Regions from separate parts of the Streptomyces sp. NPDC055243 genome, predicted to be linked through region 2. Evidence: riboswitches for the same ligand, from Rfam matches in the RefSeq annotation. Region 2 holds a riboswitch; the other holds the start of a gene.
The links. Region 2 has a riboswitch for ZMP and ZTP ahead of glyA (serine hydroxymethyltransferase). Riboswitches for the same ligand answer to the same signal wherever they lie in the genome.
Positions count from the first base shown of each region.

Region 1: it holds a riboswitch for ZMP and ZTP, as region 2 does, so the genes downstream of both, ACIGXX_RS02850 (bifunctional 5,10-methylenetetrahydrofolate dehydrogenase/5,10-methenyltetrahydrofolate cyclohydrolase) here and glyA (serine hydroxymethyltransferase) in region 2, are expected to answer to the same signal.

Region 1 is NZ_JBITWR010000001.1:573,277-588,165, forward strand. Features, by position in the region: gene ACIGXX_RS02810 (prephenate dehydrogenase) at 1-94, shown strand, start outside; gene ACIGXX_RS02815 (hypothetical protein) at 219-791, shown strand; gene ACIGXX_RS02820 (peptidoglycan-binding protein) at 791-2,182, shown strand; gene ACIGXX_RS02825 (ABC transporter ATP-binding protein) at 2,215-2,991, shown strand; gene ACIGXX_RS02830 (ABC transporter permease) at 3,084-4,256, shown strand; gene ACIGXX_RS02835 (PPOX class F420-dependent oxidoreductase) at 4,464-5,015, shown strand; gene ACIGXX_RS02840 (LysR family transcriptional regulator) at 5,003-5,854, opposite strand; gene ACIGXX_RS02845 (EamA family transporter) at 5,958-6,842, shown strand; gene ACIGXX_RS02850 (bifunctional 5,10-methylenetetrahydrofolate dehydrogenase/5,10-methenyltetrahydrofolate cyclohydrolase) at 6,860-7,720, opposite strand; ZMP/ZTP riboswitch at 7,742-7,827, opposite strand; gene ACIGXX_RS02855 (DMT family transporter) at 8,000-8,947, shown strand; gene ACIGXX_RS02860 (methylated-DNA--[protein]-cysteine S-methyltransferase) at 9,052-9,555, shown strand; gene ACIGXX_RS02865 (2OG-Fe(II) oxygenase) at 9,582-10,316, shown strand; gene ACIGXX_RS02870 (Ada metal-binding domain-containing protein) at 10,313-10,615, shown strand; gene ACIGXX_RS02875 (hypothetical protein) at 10,612-11,175, shown strand; gene ACIGXX_RS02880 (alpha-ketoglutarate-dependent dioxygenase AlkB) at 11,172-11,831, shown strand; gene ACIGXX_RS02885 (L-threonylcarbamoyladenylate synthase) at 11,853-12,473, opposite strand; gene ACIGXX_RS02890 (PP2C family protein-serine/threonine phosphatase) at 12,539-13,297, opposite strand; gene ACIGXX_RS02895 (AraC family transcriptional regulator) at 13,476-14,447, shown strand; partial or broken gene ACIGXX_RS02900 (dioxygenase) at 14,628-14,889, shown strand, end outside.
Region 2 is NZ_JBITWR010000023.1:99,664-114,552, forward strand. Features, by position in the region: gene ACIGXX_RS40360 (2'-5' RNA ligase family protein) at 1-256, opposite strand, end outside; gene trpS (tryptophan--tRNA ligase) at 330-1,343, opposite strand; gene ACIGXX_RS40370 (sigma-70 family RNA polymerase sigma factor) at 1,480-2,097, shown strand; gene ACIGXX_RS40375 (hypothetical protein) at 2,090-2,959, shown strand; gene ACIGXX_RS40380 (hypothetical protein) at 3,038-3,769, shown strand; gene glyA (serine hydroxymethyltransferase) at 3,903-5,249, opposite strand; ZMP/ZTP riboswitch at 5,290-5,380, opposite strand; gene rocD (ornithine--oxo-acid transaminase) at 5,492-6,694, shown strand; gene ACIGXX_RS40395 (SAM-dependent methyltransferase) at 6,826-7,611, opposite strand; gene ACIGXX_RS40400 (glutathionylspermidine synthase family protein) at 7,692-8,897, opposite strand; gene ACIGXX_RS40405 (hypothetical protein) at 8,949-9,380, opposite strand; gene ACIGXX_RS40410 (hypothetical protein) at 9,514-10,365, shown strand; gene ACIGXX_RS40415 (PLP-dependent aminotransferase family protein) at 10,516-11,979, opposite strand; gene ACIGXX_RS40420 (carboxymuconolactone decarboxylase family protein) at 12,027-12,539, shown strand; gene ACIGXX_RS40425 (carboxymuconolactone decarboxylase family protein) at 12,536-12,982, shown strand; gene ACIGXX_RS40430 (isocitrate lyase/phosphoenolpyruvate mutase family protein) at 12,979-13,704, shown strand; gene ACIGXX_RS40435 (glycine betaine ABC transporter substrate-binding protein) at 13,936-14,889, opposite strand, start outside.

The sequences.
Region 1 (14,889 bases), on a different contig from region 2:
CCTGGACCGCGGCGCCGCCGGGGTGGGGGAGCTGGACGAGCCCCGCCCGGCCGGTCCGCTTCCTGGACGGGCCGTCCCCTGCCGTCCGAGGTGAACTCCCCGTATCCGCAGGTTAGTTGGGGTGCCGTCCGTGTCGGCGTCCAGGGTCCGGGCGAGCCTGTACGGGCGGCGCCGCTTGTATCCGCCGTGTGACCGGTGCCCGCGTAGAACTTGGCCCCATGTCCACCACACACAAGCGAACCGCACAGACACTGATAGCGGCGTCGGCGCTCGTCGCCGGCGTCTTCCTCAGCGGCTGCTCCGACGACTCGTCGGACGCGTCGTCGGACGACGCGAAGAAACCGGACGCCTCACCCACCAGCCCCTTCGACCAGGCCCTCGCCTTCTCCGAGTGCATGCGCGAGAACGGCGTGACCGGATTCCCCGACCCGCAGAAGGACGCGGGCGGCGGTATCGCGCTCACCCCCGGCGGCGACGTCGACCCGAACTCGCCGGAGTTCCAGTCCGCCACGGAGGCCTGCCGCGACAAGATGCCCCAGGGCGGCCAGCTCGGCGGAGGCGGAGGCGGCGGTGAACCGCTGGACTCGGCCAAGGTCGCGGCATGGGCCAAGTGCATGCGCGAGAACGGCCTGCCCAAGCTGCCCGACCCGGAGATCAACGGCGGCAACATGTCGCTCGACTTCGGCGCGAGCGGCATCGACCCCGGCAGCGACGAGTTCCAGAAGGCCAGGATCGCCTGCCAGGACAAGTGGCCCGGCGGCGGCCTCACCGGCTCGGGCGGCGGCGCCTGATGACCGCACCGGACGAGACACGCGAGCGGGAACGGGACGAAGAGACAGGGGAGTTCGAGGAGACGGGAGAGCGTGAGGGGACAGGGCGGTTCGAGAAGACCCAGGAGTCGGCCCGCGGCTCAGGAGCCCTCGAACTGCACACCCCCGGAGAGGTCTCCGAGCGGACCCCCGACGGCCTGGAACCCGACCGCGAGGAGACCGCCCCCGAGCCGGGCGACGACGATGGCGGTGAGGGCGACGACGGCGGCGAAGGGGCCACACCCCCGCCCGCGGGCCCCCGCAGGCGCCGCCGCCCCCTGCGGATGTCGCTCATCGTCGTCGCCGCGATCGCCGTGGTCGCGGCCGCGGGCGCCGCCACTACCGGGGTCTTCGGGGACGACGGCTCCGGATCGGCGGGCGACGCCCCCTCGGCGCCCCCGAAGACCGCCGAGGTGGAGCGGACCACGCTGACGCGCACGGAAACCGTGGACGGGAACCTCGGCTACGGCGACGCGACGGCCGTACAGGCTTCGGCCGCCACCAAAGCGGGCGCGGGGATCATCACCTGGGTGCCGGGCGAGGGCGACACCGTCAAGCGCGGCGGGGCCGCCTACAAGGTGGAGGAGCAGAAGGTCCCGCTGCTCTACGGCTCCACCCCCTTCTACCGCCCGCTGAAGACGGGCTCCGAGGGCAAGGACGTCGAGATCCTGGAGAAGAACCTCTCCGCCCTCGGCTACACCGGCTTCACCGTCGACGACACGTACGACGTCGCGACCGCCGAGGCCGTACGGGACTGGCAGGACGACCTGGGCCGTGCGGAGACCGGCACCGTGCAGCCGTCGGACGCCGTGGTCGCCCCCGGCGCCAGGCGTGTCGCCGACGTGAAGGCCACGGCCGGCGCCCCGTCGAACGGACCCGTCCTCACCTGGACCGGCACCGAACGCACCGTCACCGTCGACCTCGACGTGCAGTACGAGGACATGGTCGAGAAGGGCACCAAGGCCACGGTCACCCTCCCCGACGACTCCACCGTCCAGGCCGAGGTGACCGACATCGGGACCCCCTCCACGCCTCCCCAGGAGGGCGGCTCCGAGGACGCCGGAGGCCAGGCGGGCGGCGACGACAAGCCCACCCTGCCCGTGGAGTTGAAGGTCGACGACCAGAAGGGCCTGGGCCGCTACCAGGCGGCGGCCGTGCAGATCTCCCTGAAGGCGGAGACCCGCAAGGACGTGCTCGTCGTCCCCGTCAACGCCCTGGTGGCACAGCGCGGAGGCGGCTACGCCGTGGAGGTCGTCGGAGCGGACGGCGACGTGACCTCGAGGACGGTCGAGGTCGGCATGTTCTCCGACAGCATGGTCGAGGTGTCCGGCACCGGTATCACCGACGGCACGGTCGTGGGGGTCCCCAAGTGACCCGAGCGCCCCAAGCGCCCCGAGCGCACCAAGTGACCACGGCGGCGCACCCGGTGGTCGAGCTCGCCGGAGTCTCCAAGACGTACGGAGAGGTCGAGGCGCTCAAGGGCGCCGATCTCGTCATCCGGCGTGGGGAACTGCTCGCCGTCGTCGGCCCCTCCGGCTCGGGCAAGTCCACGATGCTCAACATCATGGGCACCCTCGACCGCCCCACCACCGGCACCGTGCGCATCGACGGGCACGACGTCGACCGGCTCAGCGACCGGGAGCTGTCCGCGCTGCGGGCCGGGACGATCGGCTTCGTCTTCCAGCAGTTCCACCTCGCCCCCGGCGTCCCGGCGCTGGACAGCGTCGCGAACGGGCTGCTCTACAGCGGCAGGCCCCGGGGCGAGCGGCGCAGGCTCGCCGAGCGCGCCCTGCGCCGGGTCGGCCTCGGCCACCGGCTGTTCCACGAGCCGCATCAGCTCTCCGGCGGCGAGAAGCAGCGCGTGGCCATCGCCCGCGCGGTCCTCGGCGATCCGCCGCTGCTCCTCGCCGACGAGCCGACCGGCGCCCTCGACTCCCGTTCCGGGGCGGTGGTGATCGAGCTCCTGCACGAGCTGCACCGGGCCGGGACCACGGTGGTGGTCATCACCCACGACCGGGACATCGCGGGCTCGCTGCCGCGCGAGGTCCGCATCAAGGACGGCCGCATCGAAGAGGACGCGACCGGTGCGACCGGCACGGCCGGTGGGACCGGTGCGGCTGGTGCGATCGACGTGACCGACGCGTCCCACCTGCTCCCCGTCCCCGAGGAGGCCCTGCGATGAGCCCGACGAAGGAGCTGAGCACGACGGGGGAGCCGGGCGCGGCGCACGAGCTGCCCCGCCCCGCGCCGCCGCCGCGCCCCAAGCCGGCCCGGATGGGCCCGGCCGACGTGCTGCGGGTCGGTGGCTCGGGGCTGCGCTCGCGCCCGATGCGGGTCTTCCTCTCGGCGCTCGGCATCGCCATCGGCATCGCGGCGATGGTCGGCGTGGTGGGCATCTCCACCTCCAGCAGCGAGGACCTCGACCGGCGGCTCGCCGCCCTCGGCACCAACCTCCTCACCGTCTCGCCGGGCCAGTCCTTCGCCGGTGACGCGGCCCATCTGCCCGACGCGTCCGTCGACATGATCGGCAACATCAAGGACGTCGAGTCGGTCTCCGCCATCGGCAAGACGCAGGCCAAGGTCTACCGCAACGACCACATCAAGAAGGAGGAGACCGGCGGCCTCAACGTCTACGCGGCCCGCACCGACCTGCCGAGGACGGCGGGCGCACGGATCGTCGAAGGCCGCTGGCTGAACGCCGCGAACCAGCGCTACCCGGCCGTCGTGCTCGGCCCCAAGGCCGCCGAACAGCTGGGCGTCTTCCGGGCCGGTCCCGACACGAAGGTGTGGCTCGGCGGGCAGTGGTTCACCGTCGTGGGGCTGCTCGCGCCCAACGAGCTCGTGCCCGACCTGGACTCGGCCGCGCTGGTCGGCTGGCCCGTCGCGGAACAGGAGTTGGACTTCGACGGCTACCCGACGACGGTCTACACCCGTGCCGAGGAGGCCGCCGTGGGCGACGTCCAGTCCGTGCTCGGCGCCACCGCCAACCCGGAGAACCCCAGCGAGGCCAACGTCTCGCGCCCCTCCGACGTCCTGGAGGCCAAGGAGGCCACCGACGACACCCTCAGCGGTCTGCTCCTCGGCCTGGGCGCGGTCGCCCTGCTCGTCGGCGGGGTCGGGGTCGCCAACACCATGGTCATCTCGGTCCTGGAACGCCGCTCAGAGATAGGCCTGCGCCGCTCCCTCGGCGCCACCCGCGGCCAGATCCGTACGCAGTTCCTCTGCGAGGCACTGCTGCTGTCCGCGCTCGGCGGCCTGGGCGGCGTCCTGCTCGGCATCGCCGTCACCTCCGGCTACTCCACCTACCAGGGCTGGCCATCGGTGGTGCCGGTCTGGGCGATGGCGGGCGGCGTCGGCGCGACCCTGGTCATCGGCGGGCTCGCCGGCTTCTATCCCGCCGTCCGTGCGGCGCGGCTGCCTCCCACGGAGGCGCTGGCGACGACGTGACCCCACGAAGCTGTGACCCCACGAAGCTGTGACCCCATAGAAGGAGCTGCGAACCCAGAGAGCTGCAACGCCATCAGACGCGGTGCCTTCGTCAGCCTAAATCCCCCGCGGGCGACGAGGGCATCGCTTTGCGCCGCTCGCGATGCTTGCGCCCGTGTGCCCTGGCTCCGCCGCCTGGACGGCCCCCGCCTCTCGTATTCTCGCCGCATGACTGAGCACTTAGGGAAAGTCGACGAAAGTGCCCTGCTCGACCTGCTCCAAGAACAGCGCATCGGCACGCTCGTCACCCTCAAACGCGACGGCCGCCCGCAGCTCTCCAACGTCGGCTACGCCTACGACCCCGAGGAGCGCGTCATCCGCCTCATGGTCACCGACAGCCGGGCCAAGACCCGCAATCTGCGCCGCGATCCGCGCGCGAGCTTCCTCGTCACCGACGGCGCGGGATTCTCGTACATGATCGCCGAGGGCGACGCCGAGCTCACGCCGGTCGTGACCGACCCGCACGACGCGGTCGCCGACGAACTGGCCCTGGTCTTCCGGGGGTTCCAGGGCGAGCACCCCGACTGGGAGGGGTTCCGTGCCGCGATGGTGAAGGAGCGGCGCCTGGTGATACGGCTGCACGTCAAGCATCTGTACGGAGCCGCCGGGAAGCGCGTCCTCGTGGGCCCGGGCCCCCAGGGCCCCGGCCCCGCCGTGGCGGTGGCGGGGCGTCCCGGTCTTCAACTCGGCACGGACGGGCCGCCGCCTCACGTCCGGTAGAGGTCCGTCAGGAGCGCCACGGCCGCGTGCGTCACCGGATGCGGGTCGTGGCGGCGCCAGATGAGATGTACGGCGATGGGGTCGGCGTCCCGCAGCGGGCGGAACACGACGCCGTCGCGGCGGTACTGGTTGGCGGTGCTCTCCGGGGTGAGGCCGACGCAGCGGCCCGACGCGACGATGGCCAGCCAGTCGTCGATGTCCTGGGTGTACTCCACCGGTGGGCGGGCCTCTTCGGGCCACAGCTCGGCGCTGGTGGTGCCGGTGCGCCGGTCCACGAGGAGCGTCCGGTCCCGTATGTCGGCCAGCGGAATGGAGCGCCGCCTGGCCCACGGGTCGTCGCTCGCCAGCGCGCAGAAGCGCCGCTCATGACCGACGACGGCACTGGCGAAGCGTGCCTCGTTGAAGGTGGTGCGGACGACGGCGAGGTCGCAGAGGCCCTCGGCGAGGCCGCCGGACGCGGAGTTCGTCCGGATCAAGTACAGCTCCACGTCGGGGTGTCCCGCGGCCCAGCGGCGCTGGAACTCCGCGGTGTGGCGGCCCATCGCCGACCAGGCGTGGCCGATGCGCAGCCGGGTGTGTCCGGTGGTCGCCTCGCGGATGAGGTCCTCGGCCTCGGCGAGCAGCTGCCGGGCCCGCGCGAGCACCTGCACCCCGGCCGTCGTGGGCGTGACGCTCCGGCTGGTGCGGTGCAGGAGGCGCACCCCGAGCACCTCCTCGAGCCCGCCGAGGGTGCGCGAGACCGCAGCTTGCGAGACGCCCAGCTCGGCGGCGGCATCGGTGAAGCCGCCGGTGTCGACGATGGCGACCAGGCAGCGCAGATGCCGCAGTTCCAGATCCATGGCCACAGCGTAGGGACAACCGGAGCCAATGAATAACCAGAGCGTATAGATGAACGCCGGCATGCATTTTTCGTATGCCCGCGGGTGACGCATCCTGCGGTGCATGCGAACGTCTCGGAGCGAAGGCAGGACCACCGCGAACCTGGGGGAACCGGCGGAGAGTTCCCGAGGTCGGCTGCCGGGCATGGCGATGATGTTCGGCAGCGGCCTGTCCAATCAAGTCGGCGCCGCCACGGGCGCCTTGGCGTTCGAAGCCATCGGTCCCGCCGGTGTCGTGGCCGTGCGGCAATGGGTCGCGGGAGCCGTACTCCTCGCGGTCGGCAGGCCCAAGGTGCGCGCCTTCACCTGGCGCCAGTGGTGGCCGCTGCTGTGCCTGGCCGCTGTCTTCGCCACCATGAACCTCTCCCTGTACACCGCGATCGACCGCGTGGGCCTCGGCCTGGCGGTGACCCTGGAGTTCCTGGGCCCGCTGACGGTCGCCCTCGCCGCCTCCCGCCGTGCGGTGGACCTCGGCTGCGCGGTCGTGGCGGGGGCCGCGGTGGTCGCCCTGGCCCGCCCGCGACCCAGCGCGGATTACGTCGGCATCGGGCTCGGCCTGCTCGCCGCGGCCTGCTGGGCCTCGTACATCCTGCTCAACCGCACGGTCGGGGCCCGCCTCCCGGGCGTCGAGGGATCGGCCGCCGCCGCGGGAGTCTCCGGGCTCCTCTACGTGCCGGTCGGCATCGCGGTGCTGGCCCACCACCCGCCGACGGCGACGGCCCTGGCCTGCGCGGTGACCGCGGGCGTCCTCTCCTCAGCGGTCCCGTTCCTCGCCGACCTGCTCGCCCTGCGCCGGGTCGACGCCCGTTTCTTCGGGATCTTCATGAGCGTCAACCCGGTCCTCGCGGCGCTGGTGGGCATGGTCGTCCTGGGGCAGTCCCTGGAGGGGGTGGAGTGGCTGGCCATCGCGGCGATCGTCTCGGCCAACGGGGTCAGCGTCCTGAAGTAGGCGCGAGGCGCCCGCGATCAGTCCAGGCCGAGCTGCCGCTTCGCCGCCTCGACCGTCTGGGCGAGGAGCACGGCGATGGTCATGGGACCGACACCGCCGGGCACGGGAGTGATCAGGCTCGCGCGCTCCAGGGCGGAGTCGAAGTCGATGTCGCCGACGTTGCCCGGGTTGTAACCCGCGTCGATCACCACGGCGCCGGGCTTGATGTCCGCGCCGCCGATGAACCGCGGCCGGCCGACGGCGGCGATCAGGACGTCGGCCTGCCGGACGATCGAGGAGAGGTCGGCGGTGCGCGAGTGGCAGTACGTGACCGTGGCGTCCCTGCCCAGGAGCAGCATGCCGGCGGGCTTGCCGAGGATGGCGCTGCGGCCCACGACGACGGCGTGCTTGCCGGTGAGGTCGACGTCGTACGCGTCGAGCAGGCGCATGATGCCGCCGGGCGTGCAGGACACGAAGCCGGGCAGGCCGAAGCCCATCGCCGCGAAGGAATGCATGGTCACTCCGTCGACGTCCTTGGCCGGTGCGATCGCCTCGAAGGCGGCGCGCTCGTCGATGTGGGGCCCCACGGGGTGCTGCAGCAGGATGCCGTGCACGGTCGGGTCCTGGGAGAGGCCGGTGACCGTCGCGACCAGTTCCTCGGTGCCGACCGAAGTGGGCAGGGCCACGTGCCGTGACTCGATGCCCGCCTTTTCGCAGCGGGCGCGCTTCATGCGGACGTAGGTCACCGAGGCGGGGTCGTCGCCGACCAGGACGGTCGCCAGGCAGGGGGAGTTCCCGGTGCGACGGCGGATGTCCGCCGCGGTCGCGGAGGTGGTGTCGACGAGGCGGCGGGCGAGGCCGGTGCCGTCCATCAGGCGAGCAGTCTGAGTCTGGGGCATGTGCCACTCCTGGACTTCAGGGTGAGTCGCCCAGGCGCGCGGCATCGACACGATGTCAGGCCGCTCCCCGGTGGTACTCCACCTCAGCGCCAGTCACGGCCCGCCTCTCACCCTAAGGGACGGGGCGGGGCGGGAAGCGGCCGGCATTGAGGATGTAGCTGAGCTTAATGAAAGTTCAAAACTTGTTGCTTGTCCTTTCGTGTCGGCGACGGCATCGTTCCCTGACAACGGCCCGAGGGCGAGGGCCCGCCATCAAGGCCCCGACCAAGGAGAGCGACAGTGAACGGCGTCCCCGGACGAACGTGGGCAGCGGCCAGGGTGGGCGTACTCGCCCTCCTCTGGGGATCGACCTTCCTCTGGATCGAACTGGCCCTGGAGGGCCTGTCTCCCGTGCAGGTCACCCTCCTGCGCTGCACCCTGGGGGCCGCGACCCTGACGGTCGTGCTCTTCGGTACGCGCAACCGCCTGCCCCGCGGCCTCAAGACGTGGAAGCACGTCTTCGTCGCCGCCTTCTTCTGCAACGCCCTGCCCTTCGGCCTCTTCAGCGTCGGCCAGCAGACCGTCGACTCCGGAGTGGCGGGCGCGCTGAACGCCACGACCCCGCTGTGGTCGGTCCTGATCGGCCTCGCCATCGGCACGGAACGCGGACTGCGCCCCGTACGCCTCGCCGGACTCCTCATCGGTTTCGCGGGTACGTCGCTGATCTTCGCCCCGTGGCAGCAGTCGGGCATGACGAGTTGGGGCGCCCTCGCGATCGTGGGCGCGGCGGCGAGCTACGCCGTCGGCTTCGCGTACATGGGGCACCACCTCGTCGGGAAGGGCATGCCCACCCTCTCCCTCTCCGCGGCCCAGCTCATGGCGGCCACGGGCCTGACGTCGCTCGCCCTGCCGGTCGGCGGCCTGGAGGCGATCCACGTGGACCGCACCGCCCTGATCGCCGTCGTGGTCCTGGGCGTCTTCGCCACCGGTGTCACCTTCCACCTCACCTACCGGATCATCGCGGACGAGGGCGCGACCAACGCCGCGACCGTCGGCTATCTGCTGCCGGTGGTCTCCGTGGCGCTGGGCGCGGTCGTGCTCGACGAGGCCTTCAGTCTTCGGGTGGCCGCGGGCATGGCGGTCGTACTCGTCGGGGTCGCCATGACGCGACGGCAGAAGCGCGACCCGGCACCGACGCGCCAGGTGGCGGCGGCTCCGGCAGGCGCCGCGGAGGCCCGCAGGGCGTGAACGCCCCGTCCGAATCCCGCCAGCACGCGCGATCGCGACACCTCAGTGTGGGAGGTGGAAAGAAGCGAAGAAGCGCGGAACGGAAAGGGAAGAGGGTGGCCACGATGACCGTCCACACGACCGTCAGCAGCCCGCTCGGCGAACTGCTGCTGGTGGGGGAGCCGACATCGGACGGCGTCTCGCTGACGTCACTGTCCATGCCGGGCCAGCGGAACGCCCCAGCCGTGCACGGGAGTTGGATGCACGACCCGGATCGATTCCCGGAGATCGCACGGCAGCTCGCCGCCTACTTCGCCGGTGAACTCACCCGGTTCGACATGGAGTTCACCCCCGGCGGCACCGACTTCCAGCGGCGCGTCTGGAGCGCCCTGGAGGAGATCCCGTACGGCACGTCGACCACCTACGGCGCGCTCGCCGAGCGGCTCGGCATCGAGCGCGGGCGGGTCCAGGCCCTGGGCGCCGCGATCGGCGCGAACCCGTTGCTGCTGGTGCGCCCGTGCCACCGCGTGATCGGCGCGGACGGCTCGATGCGTGGGTACGCGGGCGGCGTGCGGCGCAAGGTCGAACTCCTCACCCATGAGGGCGCCCTCCAGCCCACCCTCGTCTGACCCGCACGACCGCGAAGGACCTCATCATGATCGACACCACTCACCCGGCGGACGCCCGCGTCGGCGAACGCGTGGCGGCCGGGGACTGGGACGCGCTGACCGCCGAGCTCGACGAGCACGGCAACGCTCTCACCGGCCGGCTCCTGACCCCCGGCGCCTGCCGCGACATCGCCGCCCTGTACGACGAGACCGACCGCTTCCGCACCACCATCGACATGGCCCGCTACCGCTTCGGTTCCGGCCAGTACCGCTACTTCACCCATGAACTGCCCGATGCCGTACGAGAGTTGCGCGAGGCGTTCTACCCTCGGCTGCTGCCCGTCGCCCGCGGCTGGGCCGCGAAGCTCGACAAGCCGGCCCCCTGGCCCGACAGCCTGGGGGAGTGGGTGGAGATGTGCCACGCGGCCGGGCAGGCCAAGTCCGCGCAGATCCTGCTCCGTTACGGACCCGGCGACTGGAACGCCCTGCACCGTGACGTCTTCGGCGACATGCTCTTCCCGCTCCAGGTCGTCGTCGGTCTCGACGCCCCTGGAACCGACTTCACCGGCGGCGAGTTCATCATGACCGAGCAGCGCCCCCGCGCCCAGTCGCGCGGATCGTCCACGACGCTGCCGCAGGGCCACGGGCTCGTCTTCACGACCCGCGACCGGCCCGTGGCCTCCAAGCGCGGCTGGTCGAACGCGCCGATGCGGCACGGCGTGAGCACCGTGCGCTCCGGGCGGCGGCACACGCTCGGCCTGGTCTTCCACGACGCGGCGTGAACCCCGCCCCGGCCGGGCGGCCGGACCCGCGCAGGTACACGCTGTGCGGCCCGGACGGAGAGCCGTACCCCAGCGGCACACCGGGCACCCTGGGCGGACACCGCCGCGGACGGCTGTACGGCCGCCTCGACTGCCCCTCGGCGCTGCGGGCCGTCGCCCGCGGCGGCTACGCCACCCACCGGGTGTTCTTCCCCGACGAGGCCACCGCGCTCGCCGCCGGATACCGCCCCTGTGCGGTCTGCCTGCCCGATCAGTACGCTCGCTGGAAGGCAGACCCAGAAAGCACCGGCACACCATGAGCATCCTGACGGAGCGGGAGTCATCCCGCTCGCCCCTGATCGGCGCCGCCGAGCAGGCCGCCCACGCGGACCTGCCCGCGCCCGCCCCGCACACCGACGCCGAACTCGCCGCCCTCATCGGCCTGTTGACGCTCCCGAAGGCGCGGATCGAGACCGTCACCATCGGCCACGGCCGCGACACGGCCTCCCGAGCCGCCGCCGAAGCCTTCACCGCGGCATGGACGGCCCGCGGCGGCACGGTCCTGACCACGGTGAGCTGGCCCGAGACGGCCGCGTCCTGGCTGCGCCCCGCGATCCGCCTGACCGCGGCGGCGCCGGACGCCTGGGTCCTGGCCGCGGCCCCGCTCGGCCTCGCCCAGCTGGCCCGCCGTCTGCGCCACTCCACCGACTGGGACCCGGCCCGCAGCTACGCCTTCGCCTCCCTCCAGGACTCCCGCGTCCCCGCGCTCGCCGGGGACGACGTGCTCCACGGCCTGCGGGGCGCCACCGCCGACGGCGCCACCTGGGACGTACGCCACCGCTGGGTCACCACCTGTCCGCCCGCCGAGGTGACCGCGTGAGCGCCCTGATTCCCCGCCCCACCACGGAGATCGCGCCCGGCGCGGTGCACGTGCCGCAGTGGCTCACCCCGGACCAGCAGCGCGCACTCGTCACGGCGTGCCGGGAGTGGGCCACCGGGCCGGTGCCGATCCGCCACACCGAGCTGCCGCGCGGCGGGGTCATGTCGGTGCAGACGGTGTGCGTCGGCTGGCACTGGCGGCCCTACCAGTACACGCGCACCGCCGGTGACGTGAACGGCCGGCGGGTCGCCGCGTTCCCGGACTGGATGGTCGACCTGGGCCGCCGGGCGCTGACGGCGGCGTACGGGGACGTCTCGTCCGCGGCCGACTACACCCCGGACACGGCGCTGATCAACTTCTATGACGGGCAGGCCAAGATGGGCATGCACCAGGACAAGGACGAGCGGTCGTCGGCCCCGGTGGTCTCCCTGTCCATCGGCGACAGCTGCGTCTTTCGCGTGGGCAACACCCAGACCCGCACCAAGCCCTACACCGACATCGAACTGGCCTCCGGCGACCTGTTCGTCTTCGGCGGGCCTTCGCGCTACGTCTTCCACGGCGTGCCCAAGGTCCACGAGGGCACCGCGGACCCCGCCACCGGCCTGACCTCGGGCCGCCTGAACATCACGATGCGGGTCACCGGCCTCACCGGCTGAGCCCACGCCTGGCCGGAGGGGCTACTCGAACCGCGAGGTGTCGCCCGCTCCGTGGCGCACGATCTGGGCCTCGCCGTCGGAGAAGTCGATGACCGTGGTGGGGCTGGTGCCGCAGTCGCCCGAGTCGACCACGGCGTCCACCACGTGGTCGAGCCGTTCCTTGATCTCCCAGCCCTGCGTCAGCGGCTCCTCCTCGTCGGGCAGGAGCAGTGTGCTGGAGAGCAGCGGCTCGCCGAGCTCGGTGAGCAGGGCCTGCGTGACGACGTGGTCGGGGATGCGGACGCCGACGGTCTTCTTCTTCGGGTGCAGGAGCTGGCGCGGCACCTCCTTCGTCGCGGGAAGGATGAAGGTGTAGCTGCCCGGCGTCGCGGCCTTGATCGCACGGAACACGTCGTTGTCGATGTGCACGAACTGACCCAGCTGCGCGAAGTTCTGGCACACCAGGGTGAAGTGGTGGCGATCGTCCAGGTTCCGGATCTTCCGGATGCGGTCGAGGCCGTCGCGGTTGCCCAGCTGGCAGCCCAGCGCGAAACAGGAGTCCGTCGGATACGCGATCAGCGCGCCGGAGCGGATGCTGTCGGCCACGGTGCTGATGCTGCGGGGCTGGGGGTTGTCGGGGTGCACGTCAAAATACTTCGCCATCCGCCGAGCGTACGTGATCGCACCAGTGGTCCCCGGCTTCTCGGTGGGCACGACCGGCCGGGCGGCTAGTCGTCGTCGACGACGCTGATCAGCGCGAGCGTGATGTTGTCGGGGCCACCGGCGTCGATGGCGGCCTTCCATAGTTCGAAGACCGCCCGGCCGCCGTCGTGGGCCGTGAGGATCTCGTCGAGGGTGTCCTCGGGCACGGGGTCGGTCAAGCCGTCGGAGCAGACCAGGAAGCGTTCACCCCCGACGAGCGGCACCGTGCTGACGTGCGGTGTGACCGCGCTGAACCGGAGGGCACCGCCGAGCGCCTGCGTGACGATCGACGTGGTGCGCCGGCCCGGAGCGGGCGGCGGGCTGTCGTCGACGCTCATCCGGCGAAGCGTGTCGCGGGCGCCGCCGCGGCTCACGTCGAGCACCCTGCTGTCACCGACGTTGAACACCAGGAGTTCCTTGCCGATGACCACGACACCCGCGACCGTCGTCCCCATGGTGGTCAGCTCCGGGTCGATCTCGGCGGCCGCGTACACGGCGTGATTGCAGACGTCCAGCGCGTCACGAACGGCTTGTTCGCCGTCCAGCGAGGCGCCGAGCGACGCCAGCTGCCGTACGACGATGCCGCTGGCCACCTCGCCGCCGGGCTGGCCGCCGATGCCGTCGGCGACCGCGACGACGAGGGGGTTGCCGAGCGGGAACCCCAGCGTCTGCGGGTTCTCGGTCGTGGTCCCGCACAGCGTCCACGGGCCGACGGCCAGACTGTCCTCGTTGTGATCGCGCACGAGCCCGGGGTGGCTCAGAGCCGTGACTGTTATGTAGGGCATTCCTGTCCCGCCTCTCCGCAACGGCAGGCGTGCTCCGCACCACCATTGTCACGCCGGGAGCCCCTCTCGGCTCAGTGGCGGACCGTGGTCACCCCCTGCCCACCGGTGACCCGCGCATGCCATGGTGGGGGATTCGGCTGGTCTGGACCAGCCGCCGGTCGTGGTGGGGAGCGTACGCATGCGCGGCACAACGGTCTTGCCCGGCGAGGGGAACAGCGGGTTACCGGGCAGCGGGCCACCCGGTGAGGAGGACATGCCGACGCATCGTCTTGAAGTGCCGATGCCCAACGCGCTGCCGTTCGCCATCGGCACCTTCGACACCATCGGGCCGATGTCCCGCGCGGCGTTCCCGCACCGGCACACCTTCCACGAGATCGTCCACGTCACCGGCGGCACCGGCAGCCATGTCGTCGATCTGACCCGCTTCGCGCTGCGGCCGCCCGCCCTGTGCTTCATCGCGCCCGGCCAGGTCCACCACTGGGAGAACGCCGACGGCCTGGACGGGCACGTCATCCTCTTCACCGACGACTTCCTCCTGGACCACCCCGCGGACCGCCACGCGCTGCGGGGGCTCGGCCGGCGCTCCTGTCTCGAACTCCCCGCCGACGCGGCCGACCGGACCGCGCGCCTGGTCGCCGAGCTGGACGCCGAGTACCGAACGGGCGCCGACGGATTCCAGAGCGTGCTGCGGGCCCTGCTGCACGTCCTGGTGGTGCGGGCGGCGCGGCTGCCCGCACACCACCCGGTACCGGACGCGCCCGCCCCGCGCTCGCGGCCCGGCTCGGTCGCCGCGGAGTTCGTGCTGCTGCTCGGCACTCCAGAGGGGGCTCTGCGGTCCGTGCGCGGGTGCGCGCAGCACCTGGGCGTCTCCGTGAGCTACCTCAGCGAGGCGGTGAAGGTGTCCACGGGCCGCACGCCCGGCGAACTGATCCGGCAGGCCCGGGTGCACGAGGCCAAGCGCCTGCTGCTGCGTACGGAGTTGTCGGTCCGTCAGATAGCGGCCCGGGTCGGCTTCGGCGACCCGGCCTATTTCTGCCGCTTCTTCCGCCGCGAGACCGGCGCAAGTCCCGGGGACTTCCGGCGCGGCGGTGGCGATATTCACCACGACCACCGCCTTGAGTCCATCGCCCGCGCCGGGCCCTCCGCATAGCTTCGGAGCCGATCCGGAACCCACCCCACCCCCCCAGGAGGAGCGATGGAGCGCGAGATCGGCACGACCGGAGACGGCATACCTGACGACGGCTCACGTGCCGACGGCTCACGTGCCGACGGTGAGGGCGGCGGCGGCCCCAGCCGCAAGACCGTCCTGAGAGCGGCCGCCGCGGTGGGCATGTCCCTGCCCGTGGCCCTCATGGGCGTCCCCGCCCTGGCCAGGACCGCGGGCGACCGGGGCGTGGCCCCGGAGGCGACCCCGGCCTGTGACGACGGCGACGACCCGACGCCCCCGCAGATGGAGGGGCCCTACTTCAAACCCAACTCCCCCCGGCGCACCTCGCTCCTCCAGCCCGGCACACCGGGCGTACGGCTCACCGTCACCGGCTACGTCTTCGGGCGGGCCTGTCGGCCGATTCCCCGGGTCCTGATGGACTTCT
Region 2 (14,889 bases):
CCACGGGCGACAGCGGACGGAACGTACCCGTACCGGAGAGCCGCATCGGGAAGGGGCGCCCGGCGGCCGCGACGGCCCCCAGGTGCGCCTCGACCGCGGGCAGCGCCGAGGCGTCCACCTCGGTCGGCGGCAGCAGCGTGACGTGGGTGGGGATGCCGTGCGCCGCGGGGTCCCCGAAGCCCGCGCGCCGCTCCTGGAGCAGGCTGCCGTGAGGCTCCGGGACCGCGATCGACACACCGATCGTTACGGTCCCCACGTCGTACTCCTGTCGGTCGGGTGGCGGGCAGAGGGCGCTGTTGTACCTGGCGTGGTGCAGGGGGCTGTGTGGCTCAGTGCTTGGCGGGCAGCAGGCCCACCTTGTCGTACGCCTGGGCGAGGGTCTCCGCGGCGACGGCGCGCGCCTTCTCCGCACCCTTGGCCAGGATCGAGTCGAGCGTCTCCGGGTCGTCCAGGTAGGCCTGGGTGCGGTCCCGGAAGGGAGTCACGAAGTCGACCATGACCTCGGCGAGGTCGGTCTTCAGCGCACCGTAGCCCTTGCCGGAGTACTTCTGCTCCAGTTCCGGGATACCGATACCGGTGAGCGTCGAGTAGATGCTGAGCAGGTTGCTGACACCCGGCTTTTCCGCGGTGTCGTAACGCACGACCGTGTCGGTGTCGGTGACCGCGCTCTTGACCTTCTTGGCGGTGGCCTTGGGCTCGTCGAGGAGGTTGATCAGGCCCTTCGGCGTGGACGCCGACTTGCTCATCTTGATCGACGGGTCCTGGAGATCGAAGATCTTCGCCGTCTCTTTGAGGATGTACGCCGCCGGGACGGTGAACGTCTCGCCGAAGCGCCCGTTGAAGCGCTCCGCGAGGTCGCGGGTCAGCTCGATGTGCTGGCGCTGGTCCTCGCCGACCGGGACCTGATGGGCCTGGTAGAGCAGGATGTCCGCGACCTGCAGGACCGGGTACGTGAAGAGGCCCACGGAGGCGCGGTCGGCACCCTGCTTGGCCGCCTTGTCCTTGAACTGCGTCATGCGCGAGGCCTCGCCGAAGCCGGTGAGGCAGTTCATGACCCAGCCGAGCTGTGCGTGCTCGGGGACGTGGCTCTGGACGAAGAGCGTGCAGCGCTCCGGGTCGAGCCCGGCGGCAAGGAGCTGGGCGGCGGCGAGCCGGGTGTTGGCGCGCAGCTCGGCCGGGTCCTGCGGGATCGTGATCGCGTGCAGGTCCACCACCATGTAGAAGGCGTCGTGGGACTCCTGCAGCGCCACCCACTGGCGGACCGCGCCGAGGTAGTTGCCGAGGTGGAACGAGCCCGCGGTGGGCTGGATTCCGGAGAGCACGCGAGGACGATCAGAGGCCATGAGGCTCATTCTCTCAGGTGTCTCTCATTGCTCGGAAACAGACGTGTGACGGGTGTGCCGCGATCTTGTCCTGGCGCGGGTCGATCCGGTCGTCGCACATGCGGAACCGATCGCGTCCGGCCGGTGTATCAAGAGTGTGAGGGCACAGGGGGAGGTCCTGGAGGGGGGCCGCGTCGTCGACGAGGGTGCGGTGATCGCGCGTGTGCGCGCCGGGGAGCCGGAGGCGTACGCGGAGTTGGTGCGCGCTTTCACCGGGATCGCACTCAGGGCGGCCGTGGCACTCGGGGCGGGATCGGACGCGGAAGACGTGGTGCAGCAGGCCTTCTTCAAGGCGTACTGCTCCTTGGGGCGGTTCAGGGACGGCTCGGCGTTCAAGCCGTGGCTGCTGTCGATCGTCGCCAATGAGACGAGGAACACAGTCCGTTCGGCGGTGCGGCAGAGGTCGCTCGTCGGGCGCGAGGCGGCGCTCACGGAGGCGGAGCCACTGATACCGGAATCGGCGGACCCGGCGGTGGCGGCGCTTCAGGACGAGCGCCGGACGGCCCTGCTCGCCGCGCTCGACCGGCTGAGCGAGGAGCACCGCCTGGTCGTCACGTACCGCTATCTCCTGGAGATGGAGGAGGCGGAGACGGCCGAGGCGCTGGGCTGGCCGCGGGGCACGGTCAAGTCCCGGCTGAACCGCGCGCTGCGGAAGCTGGGGCGGCTGCTGCCGGAAGGACCGGAAGGACCGGGGGGAGGTGACGGGCGTGAGTGAGCGGGGCGACGGCCAGGACAGGCGGGACGGGGACGGCGCCGAGCAGGCCGGACGCGGCGGCGCCCGTCCGCTTCCCGAGGAGCTGCGGGCGCTCGGCCGGTCCCTGGACCCGCCCGGGGCCGGCGGCGCGTCGATGGCCGAGCGGGTCATCGCGCAGATCATCGCGGAGTCGGTCCCGGTGCCGGTCCCGGTGGACGAGCCGCCGGGGCGCCTGTCCCGGCTGCGGTCGTGGCTGCGGGCGCGGTGGCGGGTCCTGACGGCGGCACTGTGCGGGCTCCTGACGGCCGCGGTGCTCACGCCGCCGGTGCGGGCCGCGGTCTTCGAGTGGTTCGACTTCGGCGGGGTCGAGGTGCGGTACGACCCTTCGGCGCCCTCGCCGAGCGAGGCCGGGGTGCCCGGGTGCGGCGGCGGGGTGAGCCTGTCCGAGGCCGAGCGGCGGGCCGGCTTCGTGCCCGCGGTGCCGGACGCGCTCGGCGCGCCGGATGCCGTGTCGGTGACGCGGGAGCCGGGGGCGCGCGTCCTGGTCACCCTGTGCTGGCACGACGAGGGCCGGACGATACGGCTCGACGAGTTCGACGCCCGCCTCGACCTCGGCTTCGGCAAGACGGTGACGGAGCGTCCCGACTGGGTGCAGGTCGGCCGGGAGACGGGGCTGTGGTTCCCGCGCCCGCATCGGCTCACGTTCTGGATGGTGGAGGGCGACGGCGACCGGTGGACGCGCTCCGAGCGGACGGCCGGGCCGACGCTGCTGTGGACACACGGGCGGGAGCTGACGCTGCGGCTGGAGGGCGTGGCGTCCAAGGAGCGGGCGCTGGAGATCGGGAAGTCGCTTCCGGCTCGTTCCGGCGAAGAGGGAACCTGAACGGCTCGGGCGGTGTACCAGAAGTGAGGCGGTGCGGACGGGTCGTGCCGGGGAGCGGCTGGGGGATCGGACATGCGGATGCGTACGGCAAGGGGAATGTGCGGGTCGGCGGCGGGGCTCGCGGCCGGGCTTGCGCTGGTCGTGATGGGGGCGCCGCAGGCGGTGGCGGGCGGACCGACGAGCGTCCTCGTGGTCTCGCCGGAGAGCGGGCAGAGCACGGCGCTCTATGTGAGCGACAAGGAGTACGGCGAGCTGGAGCGCTGTCTCGGCGACATCGGCGAGGGCCGGCGCGAGCAGCCACCAGGTCTCGACATGAGTGCCGGAAGCCGTCAGATCAATGTGACGTGGATGGCCCACGACGTGAGTCCGTGGCGGGTGGACCGGGCCTATCCGATGGCGTCCGGCTCCAAGGAGGGCAAGGACGCCACGGGTGCCAAGAGCGCCAAGGACGCCGAGACCGTGTGGATCCACACGACGACGGACGTGGAGTCCATGACCGGCTCGTGGCACAAGGCGAAGGACCCGGCCCGCCTGACGGCACTGTTCAAGAAGCTGGGGGTCATGGGCGCTCCGGCAGCCGGGGGCAATCAGGCGACAGCCCCCGAGACGGATGCGGCCCCACCGCCGACGACCGCCTCGGCACGGGCGGATGGCATACCGGGCGACGGCGGCACGGGCTGGTGGTGGGCGATACCGGGCGCCGCGGCGGGAGCCGCGGGAGCGCTGCTGCTGCGGGGGCCCTTCCTCGCCTCTCTGCGCGGGCGGCGGCTCCATGAGGACGGCCCGCGGCAGGAGTTGCGGGACGTGTGAGGGGGCGCAGGGACGCTGCCGCCCCCGGCCGGTGAGGTGGCCGACCTGGGGCGGCTGTGCGGACCAGCGATCAGAACGGTCAGGCCGGTCAGGCCGGTCAGGCCGGTCAGGCCGGTCAGGCCGGTCAGGCAAGTCAGTGCGCCGGCAGGCCCGGGGCCGGGTGGGCGGCCATCAGGTCGGCGACCTCGGACCGGATCTTCGTCAGGGCGTCCTCGTCACCGGCACGGGCCGCGGCGACGCCTCGGTCGATCCAGTCGGCGACGGTCGGCATGTGCTGCGTTCCGAGACCGCGGGAGGTGAGCGAGGGGGTGCCGATGCGGACGCCGGAGGGGTCGAACGGCTTCCTCGGGTCGTACGGCACGGTGTTGTAGTTCACGACGATCCCGGCCCGGTCCAGGGCCTTGGCGGCGACCTTGCCCGGGACGTCCTTGGGGGTGAGGTCCATCAGGATCAGGTGGTTGTCGGTGCCGCCGGAGACCAGGTCGAAGCCGCGGGCGAGCAGTGCTTCGGCGAGGGCCTGGGCGTTGGCGACGACCGCGCGGGCGTAGTCGCGGAAGGAGGGCTGCGACGCCTCGTGCAGGGCGACGGCGATGGCCGCGGTGGTCTGGTTGTGCGGGCCGCCCTGCAGTCCGGGGAAGACCGCCTTGTCGATGGCCTTGGCGTGCTCCTCGCGGGACATCAGCATCGCGCCGCGCGGGCCGCGCAGGGTCTTGTGGGTGGTCGTGGAGATCACGTCGGCGTGCGGCACCGGTGAGGGGTGGGCGCCGCCCGCGATCAGGCCGGCGATGTGCGCGATGTCGGCGACGAGGACGGCCCCCGCCTCGTGGGCGATCTCGGCGAAGGCGGCGAAGTCGATGGTGCGAGGGAGGGCGGTGCCACCGCAGAAGATCAGCTTGGGGCGTTCCTTGAGGGCGAGGTCGCGCACCTCGTCGAAGTCGATGCGGCCCGTGTCGTGGCGGACGCCGTACTGGACGCCGCGGAACCACTTGCCCGTGGCGGAGACGCCCCAGCCGTGGGTGAGGTGGCCGCCCATGGGGAGGGCCATGCCCATCACGGTGTCACCGGGCTCGGCGAAGGCGAGGTAGACGGCGAGGTTGGCCGGGGAGCCGGAGTACGGCTGGACGTTGGCGTGCTCGACGCCGAAGACGGACTTGGCGCGGGCGACGGCCAGGCGTTCGACGGGGTCGATGTTCTGCTGACCCTCGTAGTAGCGGCGGCCCGGGTAGCCCTCGCTGTACTTGTTCTGGAGGACCGTGCCGGAGGCTTCGAGGACGGCGGTGGAGACGTAGTTCTCGCTGGGGATCAGCCGCAGGGTGTCGGCCTGGAGCTGCTCCTCGGCGCCGACGAGAGCCGAGAGCTCGGGGTCCTGCGCGGCGAGCGCGGGGTGGCTGAGGGTGTTCGGAAGCTGCGCGGAATCCGCGGAAGCGGAACGTGAGGAAGCGGAATCCGCGGCGAGGTTCGAGGAAGGGGAGTGAGTCATGGCGTCCTCCGGGGCGAGCGGTGAGTTTCCGGTCGTGGTCCCGGGGTGCCCAGGCGGGCGGCACCTCGAAGGTTCTGCCTCGCACGGCTTCCTCGGGGTCCGTTCCCCGTGCGCCAGTCGCCGTGCTGTAGAGAGCAGCCTAGCGGGCACGCCGGGTCGGCAGGTTTCCTCGTCCACGATCCGAGCGACGATAGAACTTGGGCGCCACACCCGCCCCATGCCGCAGGACGAACGGAGACCCCGTGTCGACTACCGAAAAGTTCATCACCTCGGCCGAAGCGCACAGCGCGCACAACTACCACCCGCTGCCCATCGTGGTCGCGTCGGCGGAGGGTGCCTGGATGACGGACGTCGAGGGGCGCCGCTACCTCGACATGCTCGCCGGCTACTCGGCGCTGAACTTCGGGCACGGCAACCGCCGCCTGATCGACGCCGCCAAGGAGCAGCTGGAGCGGGTGACGCTCACCTCGCGGGCCTTCCACCACGACCGGTTCGCCGACTTCTGTACGCGGCTCGCGGAGCTGTGCGGCAAGGAGATGGTGCTGCCGATGAACACCGGCGCGGAGGCGGTGGAGACGGCCGTGAAGACCGCCAGGAAGTGGGGGTATCAAGTCAAGGGCGTGCCCGACGGGCGGGCGAAGATCGTCGTCGCGCGCGACAACTTCCATGGGCGGACCACAACCATCGTCAGCTTCTCGACGGACCCCGAGGCCCGCGCGGACTACGGCCCGTACACCCCGGGCTTCGAGATCGTGCCGTACGGCGATCTGACCGCGATGCGGGAAGCGGTCACGGAGAACACCGTGGCCGTGCTCCTCGAGCCGATCCAGGGCGAGGCCGGGGTCCTGGTGCCGCCGGCCGGATATCTCGCGGGCGTCCGGGAGTTGACGCGGGAGCGGAACGTCCTCTTCATGGCGGACGAGATCCAGTCGGGGCTCGGCAGGACGGGCAGGACGTTCGCGTGCGAGCACGAGGGCGTGGTGCCGGACGTGTACATCCTGGGCAAGGCGCTAGGCGGGGGTGTCGTGCCGGTGTCCGCGGTGGTGGCGGACGCGGATGTGCTGGGGGTGTTCAAGCCGGGTGAGCACGGCTCGACGTTCGGCGGCAATCCGCTGGCGTGCGCGGTGGCGCTGGAGGTCGTGGCCATGCTGAGCTCGGGCGAGTTCCAGCAGCGGGCCACCGAGCTGGGCGAGCATCTGCACTCCGAGCTGGGGCTGCTCGCCGGCACGGGCGCGGTGACGCAGGTGCGGGGCCGCGGGCTGTGGGCGGGCGTCGACATCGAGCCGTCGCACGGCACGGGCCGCGAGATCTCCGAGAAGCTGATGGACCGGGGGGTGCTGGTCAAGGACACCCATGGGTCGACGATCCGGATCGCCCCGCCGCTGGTGATCAGCAAGGAGGACCTGGACTGGGGGCTTGATCAACTGCGGGCCGTGCTGGCCTAGTTCCGGGGAGGCGGGCCCCGTACCGCCTCCGCGGCCCGTGCCTCAGCGGCCCGTGCCTCAGCGGCCCGTGCCTCCGCGGCCCCTGCCTCAGCGGCTCCGGTCTCAGCAGCCCCGGTCTCAGCAGCCCGGACTCAACGCTTGAGGCCCACTCCGCCGAACATGGCCACGTCCTCGACGCCGACCGTCGACTCCGCACGCCAGCGGTTGCACGACACCACACCGGGGTCGAGGAGCTCCAGGCCCTCGAAGAACTCGGCGACGCGCTCGGGTGTGCGCTGCGTGAGCTTGGGCGTGCCGTTCTCGTTCCAGAACGCCACCGCCTCGTCCACGTCGGGCATCGCCGGGCTGGTGATCGTGTGCGAGAGGACCAGGTGGCTGCCGGCCGGCAGCGCGTCGAGCAGACGGCGCACGATGCCGTACGCCTCGGAGTCGTCCTCGATGAAGATGACGACTCCGAGCAGGATCAGCGCGACCGGCTGGTCGAAGTCCAGGGTCTTGGCGGCGTGTTCGAGGATCGCGTCGACGTTGCGCAGGTCCTCGTCGAGGTAGTCGGTCTTGCCCTCGGGGGTGCTGGTCAGCAGGGCGCGCGCGTGGGTGAGGACGAGCGGGTCGTTGTCCACGTAGACGACGCGGGACTCGGGGGCGAGCCGCTGGGCGACCTCGTGGGTGTTGTCGGCGGTCGGCAGACCGGTGCCGATGTCGAGGAACTGCCGGATGCCGCACTCGGTGACGAGGTGGCGCACGGCCCGCCCGAGGAACTGCCGGTCGGCGAGCGCGTACGCGCCGATGCCGGGGTGCAGGGTGCGGATCTGGTCCCCGGCGGCCTGGTCGACGGGGTAGTTGTCCTTGCCGCCGAGCCAGTAGTTCCAGATCCGGGCCGTGTGAGGCTGCGTGGTGTTGATCCTGCTGTCGGCCATGTTCGGTTCGCCTCCGGGTGCGTCATCGCGATCAACCGGCAGCGTACTCGGGGAAATTGGCGGAGCCCGCGGGTCCGGCCTCAGAGAATCACGTGCGGCAGGAACCTCGCGTACTCGTCCGTGATCAGACCCGCCGACTCCCGGATGCCGAGCCCCGCCGCCTCGTCCTCGACGACCCACGCACCGAGCACCACACGGTTGCCGTCGAAGTCGGGCAGGGGTGCCAACTCCTGGTAGCAGCACGCCTCCGCACGCACGGAGGAGGAGGACTGGGCGTCGCCCGGCGGGTGGATCGTGACTCCGGCGCCTTCGCGGCCGAGGAGCGGCTTGGCGACGTAGCCGGGACCGGAGGCGAGGGCCAGCTCACGGGGGCCGTCCAGGTAGGCGGGGAGCAGGTTCGGGTGGCCGGGATACAGCTCCCACAACACCGCAAGCAGCGCCTTGTTGGAGAGGAGCATCTTCCAGGCCGGCTCGATCCACAGGGTGGAGCCGGTACCGCCGCCGTTGTCGAGAGTCTCCAGGACGTGCGGGGCGAAGCGGTCGGTGGTCAGCCACTCCCACGGATAGAGCTTGAAGCAGCTGCGGATGAAGCCGAGCTTCTTGTCGACGAAGCGCCGCGAGAGACGGTCCCAGCCGATATCCTCCATGGAGATCGCCTCGGTGTCCAGACCCGCCTGCTGCGCGGTCTCGCGCAGATACGCGACCGTCATCAGATCCTCGCCGAGCTCGTCGCCCGCGGAGTGCGCGAAGTACAGCGGGCCGCCGGGCGGGAGCAGTGGGGCCTGCTTCTTCCAGGCGTCGACGAGGCGTTCGTGCAGGGAGTTCCACTGGTCGGCGCCGGGGAAGCACTCCTCCATCCAGAACCACTGGGGGCTCGCGGCCTCGACCAGGGAGGTGGGGGTGTCCGCGTTGTACTCCAGCATCTTGGCCGGGCGCCCGTCCGTGCCGTCGTAGTGGAGGTCGAACCGCCCGTAGAGGGAGGGGAGTTCGGAGCGTCGGCGCCAGGCCTCGGTGACCGCTTCGGCCACTCGGGGGTCCGTGATGCCGAGGTCGGCGAGGCGGTCGTGCTTGACGATGTGCCCGGCTGCCGCGAGGCACATCGCGTGCAGCTCCTCGACGACCTCTTCGAGGGCTTCGACCTCGGGCAGGGAGAAGACGTAGCAGGCGGACTCGTCCCAGTAGGGGCGCAGCGAGTCGTCGGGGTAGCGGGTGAGGGGGTAGATGAGCCCCTGGTCCTCGACGGTCTGCTGCCAGCCGGGGCGCGGGGTGAGGGTGCGGCGTTCCATGATGCGGGTCTCGGTCTCGGTCTCGGCTCTCGTGGCTCGCTCGTATCCGGCTCAGCCGCCGCCGCTGCCCGAGCAGCCGAAGCCGTCGCGGTCGACGGCCTCGCTGCGACTGAAGGTGCCGTAGTCGGCGTAGCGGCCGTCGACGTCGGCGTCGTAGTACCAGTCGGGGTCCATGCGACGACCGGACTTGCCGGTGCCCGTACCCGTACCCGTACCCGTACCCGTCCCGTAGGAACTGCCGCCGGTCTTGCCCCCCTTGCCGTACGAGGAGGAGGAACCGGAGGACGAACCGCTCTTGCAGTTCTTGTCGGCGACGATCTTGTAGCCGCTGAAGGCGTCGTAGCTGTCGCGGTCCACGCACCGCTTGTCCGGCTCCGAGCCGCACGAGGTCAGGGCCGCCGCGAGGACGCCCATCCCGCCGAGCACGACCGTGCTGGACCGCAGCTTCCGCCGCGGGGTGCCCTTTTCCTTCTCCGCTGCCATCGGCTGCGCCACTCCCCCGTTGTCGTACATGTGTCAAGACGCGATCGGCGGCCAGCCTAGGTAAGCGTCCCTGCGCCATGCCAATCGGCTCAGCCGAATCCCTTTCCTCTACAGTCACTTCGTGTCTCTTGGGATGATTTGCGCACTCGGTTCAGCGGTCTGCTTCGGCACGGCCTCCGTCTTCCAGGCCGTCGCCGCGCGCGCCACGGCGCCGGGTACGGGGTCCGGCGTCGACCCCGCGCTGCTGCTGCGCGCGGTGAAGCAGTGGCGGTACGTCGTGGGGCTCGCACTCGACGGGCTCGGCTTCCTGCTGCAGATCGTGGCGCTGCGCTCCATCCCGATCTACGCCGTCGGGGCGGCGCTCGCCGCGAGCCTCGCCGTCACGGCGGTGGTGGCCTCGCGGTTGCTGCGGGTGCGGCTGAGCGGGGTGGAGTGGGCGGCCGTGGGCGTGGTGTGCGCGGGGCTCGCGATGCTGGGGCTCGCTTCGGGGGACGAGGGAGAGGGCGCGGGGTCGACGACCCTGCGGTACGTGATGCTGGGCGTGGCGGTGGGGGTGTTGGTGCTGGGGGCCTTGGCCGGGCGGTTGCCGGGGCGGGGACGGGCGTTGGCGCTGGGGCTCGGGGCGGGGTTCGGCTTCGGGGTGGTGGAGGTGGCCGTGCGGCTGATCGACGATGTCTCGCCGGGGGCGTTGGTGCGGAACCCGGCTTGTTACGCGTTGCTGGTGGGTGGGGGTGCGGCGTTTCTGCTGCTGACGTCGGCGTTGCAGCGGGGGTCGGTGACGACTGCTACCGCGGGGATGGTGATCGGGGAGACGATCGGCCCTGCGGTGGTGGGGGTGGTGTGGCTGGGGGATCGGACTCGGGACGGGCTGGAGTGGCTGGCCGTTCTGGGGTTCGTGGTGGCTGTGGTGGGGGCGTTGGCTTTGGCGCGGTTCGGCGAGGCGCCGGCTCCTTCGGAGGGGGTTCCTGTGGAGGGGGCGGTGTAGGGGGTGGCTTGAGGGTGGGTGGACCCTGCGAGGCTCTGTCCCCAACCCCGCCCCTTCCCGGAAACCTGCTGGCGCAGGGGCCTTGGGCACCGTCAATCACCGGCTCCGCCGAGTTCGTCCTCAAACGCCGGACGTGGACGGGCTAAGAGCTCACGGCAGCACCCGGCACAGCGCCTCCAACGCCCCTGCCCACGCATGATCCGCCGGTGTTCCGTACCCCACCACCAGCGCGTCCCGGCCCGGGACCCGCGCGTCGGGATGACGAAAGCTCGCCAGGCCCTGGACCGCGAGGCGTTGCCAGCTCGCCGCCTGGACCACCGAACGTTCCGTGCCCGGCGGCAGTTCGAGGACCGCGTGCAGGCCCGCTGCGATCCCCGTGACCCGTACCTCCGGTGCCCGCGCCGCGAGCGCGGCGACCAATTCGTCCCGTCGGCGGCGGTAGCGCAGGCGCGCGCCCCGCACATGGCGGTCGTACGCACCCGACGTGATGAACTCCGCGAGCGTCAGCTGGTCGAGCGCCCCGCAGGCCCATTCCGCGCCCCCCTTCGCCTCGACGACCTCGGCGGCGATCGGTGCCGGAAGGACCATCCAGCCGAGCCGAAGGCCGGGGGCGAGGGACTTGCTCGCCGTGCCGAGGTAGACCACGCGGTCGGGGTCGAGGCCCTGGAGCGCGCCCACCGGCTGCCGGTCGTAGCGGAACTCCCCGTCGTAGTCGTCCTCCAGGATCAGCCCGCCCTCGCGCCGCGCCCAGTCGACGGCCGCCGCGCGCCGGTCGGGGTGCAGCGGGTCCCCCATCGGGAACTGATGCGCGGGCGTGAGCAGCGCCGCCTTGGCCGGGCCAGATCCAGCTCCCGGCCCCTGTCCCGGCCCCGGCCCCGTCCCCCGCTTCGACCCCAACTCGGCCGTCGACGTGCCCCGTTCGTCGAAAGGCAGTGGCCTCGTCCGCAACCCCGCCCGCTTCAGCAGGTCCCAGTGCACGTCGAGGCCGTACGACTCGACCCTCATCTCCCGCAGACCCCGCGCCCGCAGCACACCGCCCAGCAGGCTCAGCCCCTGTGCGAAACCGGCGCAGACGACGATGCGGTCCGGGTCCGCGTGCACGCCGCGGGCGCGGGAGAGGTAGTCGGCCAGGGCGGTGCGCAGTTCGATGCGGCCGCGCGGGTCGCCGTAGCCCAGCGCGTCGTTCGGGGCCGACGCCATGGCCCGGCGCGCTGCCTTGAGCCAGGCGGCGCGCGGGAAGGAGCCGAGGTCGGGGGTGCCCGGCATCAGGTCGTACGTCGGACCGCCGGCGGCCCTGCGGCGCGGTTCGGGGTCGGCGGGGCGCGGCACGGCGCGTTCGGCGACGCAGGTGCCCGAGCCCTGGCGTGCGGTGAGCCAGCCCTCGGCCACGAGGTCGGCGTACGCGTCGGCGACCGTGTTGCGGGCGATGCCCAGGTCGACGGCGAGGGAGCGGGACGAGGGGAGGCGGGTGCCGGGGGCGAGCCTGCCGCCGCGCACCGCTTCACGCAGGGCGTCGGTGAGGCCCTTGCGTACGCCGGAGTGCGTGCCGGAGGTGGCCTCGCCGGTCGTCTCCAGGTGGAGGTCCACGCCCAAAGTGGCCCAGGATTCTTCCATGGGAATGGACCATACCCGTGGGCTATTCCGGTCGTACGGTCGATGACATGACGACGAACGACAGCACCGACGACGGCACCAGGGAATACGTCCACGAGCACGCGCCCCGGCTCGACTGGCACCAGCACGCACCCGAGGTCTTCAAGGCGATGATCCGGCTCGACGCGGCGGCCCGTAAGGGCGTCGACCCGGTGATCCTGGAGCTGGTCAAGATCCGCGCCTCGCAGCTCAACCACTGCGCGCTCTGCATCGACATGCACAGCAAGGACGCCCTCGCGGCGGGCGAGAGCGTGGAGCGGATCATCCAGCTCAGCGCGTGGGAGGAGTCGCAGCACTTCTACACCGCGAAGGAGGTCGCCGCTCTGGAGCTGGCCGAGGCGATCACCGTCCTGACGGACGGCTTCGTGCCGGACGCCGTGTACGAGAAGGCCGCGGCCCTCTTCGAGGAGCAGGAGCTGACCCAGCTGATCGCCGCGATCACGGTGATCAACGCGTGGAACCGCTTCGGCGTCTCGACGCGTCAGGTGCCGGGCCACTACAAGGCCGGTGACCACAAGTGAGCGCTCGGACCACGCACCTCGACAAGGGGGTCGGGACGGCGATGGCCGCGTTGAGCGCGGCCGCGAAGAAGGGGCTCGGCGACCCCGTGCTCGCCGAGCTCGTGATGATCCGGGCCTCGCAGATCAACGCGTGTGCGTTCTGTCTGGACATGCATGTGGACATCGCCGTGAAGAACGGCGAGACGGCGAAGCGGATCGCCCTCCTCAACGCCTGGGCGGAGGCGGGCGAGCTGTTCGGCGAGCGGGAGCGGGCGGCTCTCGCGCTGACCGAGGCGGTGACCGTCCTGACGGACGGGTTCGTGCCGGACGAGGTGTACGAGGCTGCGGCCAAGCACTTCGACGAGGCCGAACTCGCCCATCTCATCGGGGTGATCACCGTCATCAACAGCTGGAACCGGGTGATGGTCAGCCGCCGCATCGAGCCGGGAGGGTACGCGCCATGAGCCTCGTGGACGACTTCCGCGCACTGCACCACGGGCGGGCGCCCGGTGATCCGCTGGTCCTGCCCGGGCCCTGGGACGCGGCCAGCGCGCGGGTCTTCGTGGAGGCCGGTTTCCCCGCCGTCGCGACGCCGAGCGCGGGGGTCGCGGCGTCGCTCGGGTACGCGGACGGTGAGGTGCCGCCGGACGAGATGTTCGCGGCGGTGGCCCGCATCGTGCGGTCGGTCTCCGGGGCCGTGCCGGTGAGTGCGGACATCGAGGGCGGCTACGGGCTGGCGCCGAAGGAGCTGGTGGAGCGGCTCCTGGAGACGGGCGCGGTGGGCTGCAACCTGGAGGACTCGGAGTCTGCGGGCGGGGCGCTCAAGGATCCGCGCGAGCAGGCGGAGTGGTTGGCGGAGGTACGTTCCGTCGCGGGCGGGGGGCTGTTCATCAACGCCCGCGTCGACACCTTCATCCGGGGTGTCGCCGATCCCGGTCAGGCGATCGAGCGCGCCCGCCTCTATGTGGCGGCGGGGGCGGACTGCGTCTACCCGATCGGAGCACCGCCGGAGGCGCTGCCTGCCCTCCGGGGCGGTATCTCGGGCCCCATCAACGCGGGCGCCCGGCCGTCCCGTGCCTCCCTGCGGGAGCTGGGTGAGCTGGGGGCCACGCGGATCACGTTCGGGCCGGGGCTTCAGATCCGCGCGACGGAGGCGTTGCGCGAGATCACCGCGGAGCTGCGGTAGCCCCTGCCCGCTTGTCCGGGGCGCGCTTCGGCATGGCCCCTGGACGGCACCGCACCAGACCGCCGCTTCGCGGCGGATGTCTCCCGCCCACCACCCGATTGCCCTGCGGGGTGATCGAGTGGGCGGGCGGGAGAACTCGCCGCGGAGCGGCGGCCAGGACCCGCCGAGAACGAGTGGGCACCAGACCTTCGCCGCGCAGCGGCGGTCAGTCCGCCCGCCCCGCCCGAAGGGCTACTTCGGGAGCCAGCCCCGCCACTTCGACTCGTGGTCGGCGACCCACGCCTTCGCCGCGTCCTGCGGCGACATCTTCTTGTCGGCGATCATCAGCGAGACCTCGTTCTGGTCCTCCTCCGACCACTTGAAGTTCTTCAGGAACTCCGCCGCGTCGCCGCCCTTCTTGGCGAAGTCGGCGTTGAAGTACTTCTGCAGCGGCGTGTGCGGATAGGCACACTTGATCTTGACGGGGTCGGCGTCGCAGCCCTCCTTGTACTCGGGCAGCTTCACCTCCGTCATCGGCACCTTCTTGAACAGCCACTGCGGCTTGTACCAGTACGTCAAGAACGGCTTCCGCTGCTTGGCGAACTGCTCGATCTGCGTGATCTGCGCCGCCTCGGAGCCCGCGAAGACGACCTCGTAGTCCAGGCCGAGGTTCTTCACCAGCGCCTTGTCGTTCGTGACGTACGACGGGGAGCCGTCCATGAGCTGGCCCTTGCTGCCGCTCTCGGAGGTGCGGAAGTCCTTCGCGTACTTGTTGAGGTTCTTCCAGTTGGTGACGTCCGGGTGCTTCTTCGCGAAGTACGTGGGGACGTACCACCCGATGTGCCCGGTGACCCCGACGTCGCCGCCGGGGACGATCGTCTTCTTGTCCTTGATGTAGCGCTGCTCCTGGTCCGGGTGGCCCCAGTCCTCCATGATCGCGTCGACGCGGCCCTGGCTGAGCGCGTCCCAGGCCGGGACCTCGTCGATCTGGACCCTGTCGACCCGGTAGCCGAGCTCCTCCTTGAGCAGGTACTCGGCGACCGCCACGTCCGCCTGCGCGCCGACCCAGGACTGGACGGAGAGCGTCACGGTCTTGGCGCCCGCCGCATTGGCGTACGGAGAGGCCTGCTTGGTCATGTCGGCCGCACAGCCGGACAGCGCCAGGAGGGCGCAGCCCGCCGTGGCGGCACTCATCACACGCGTACG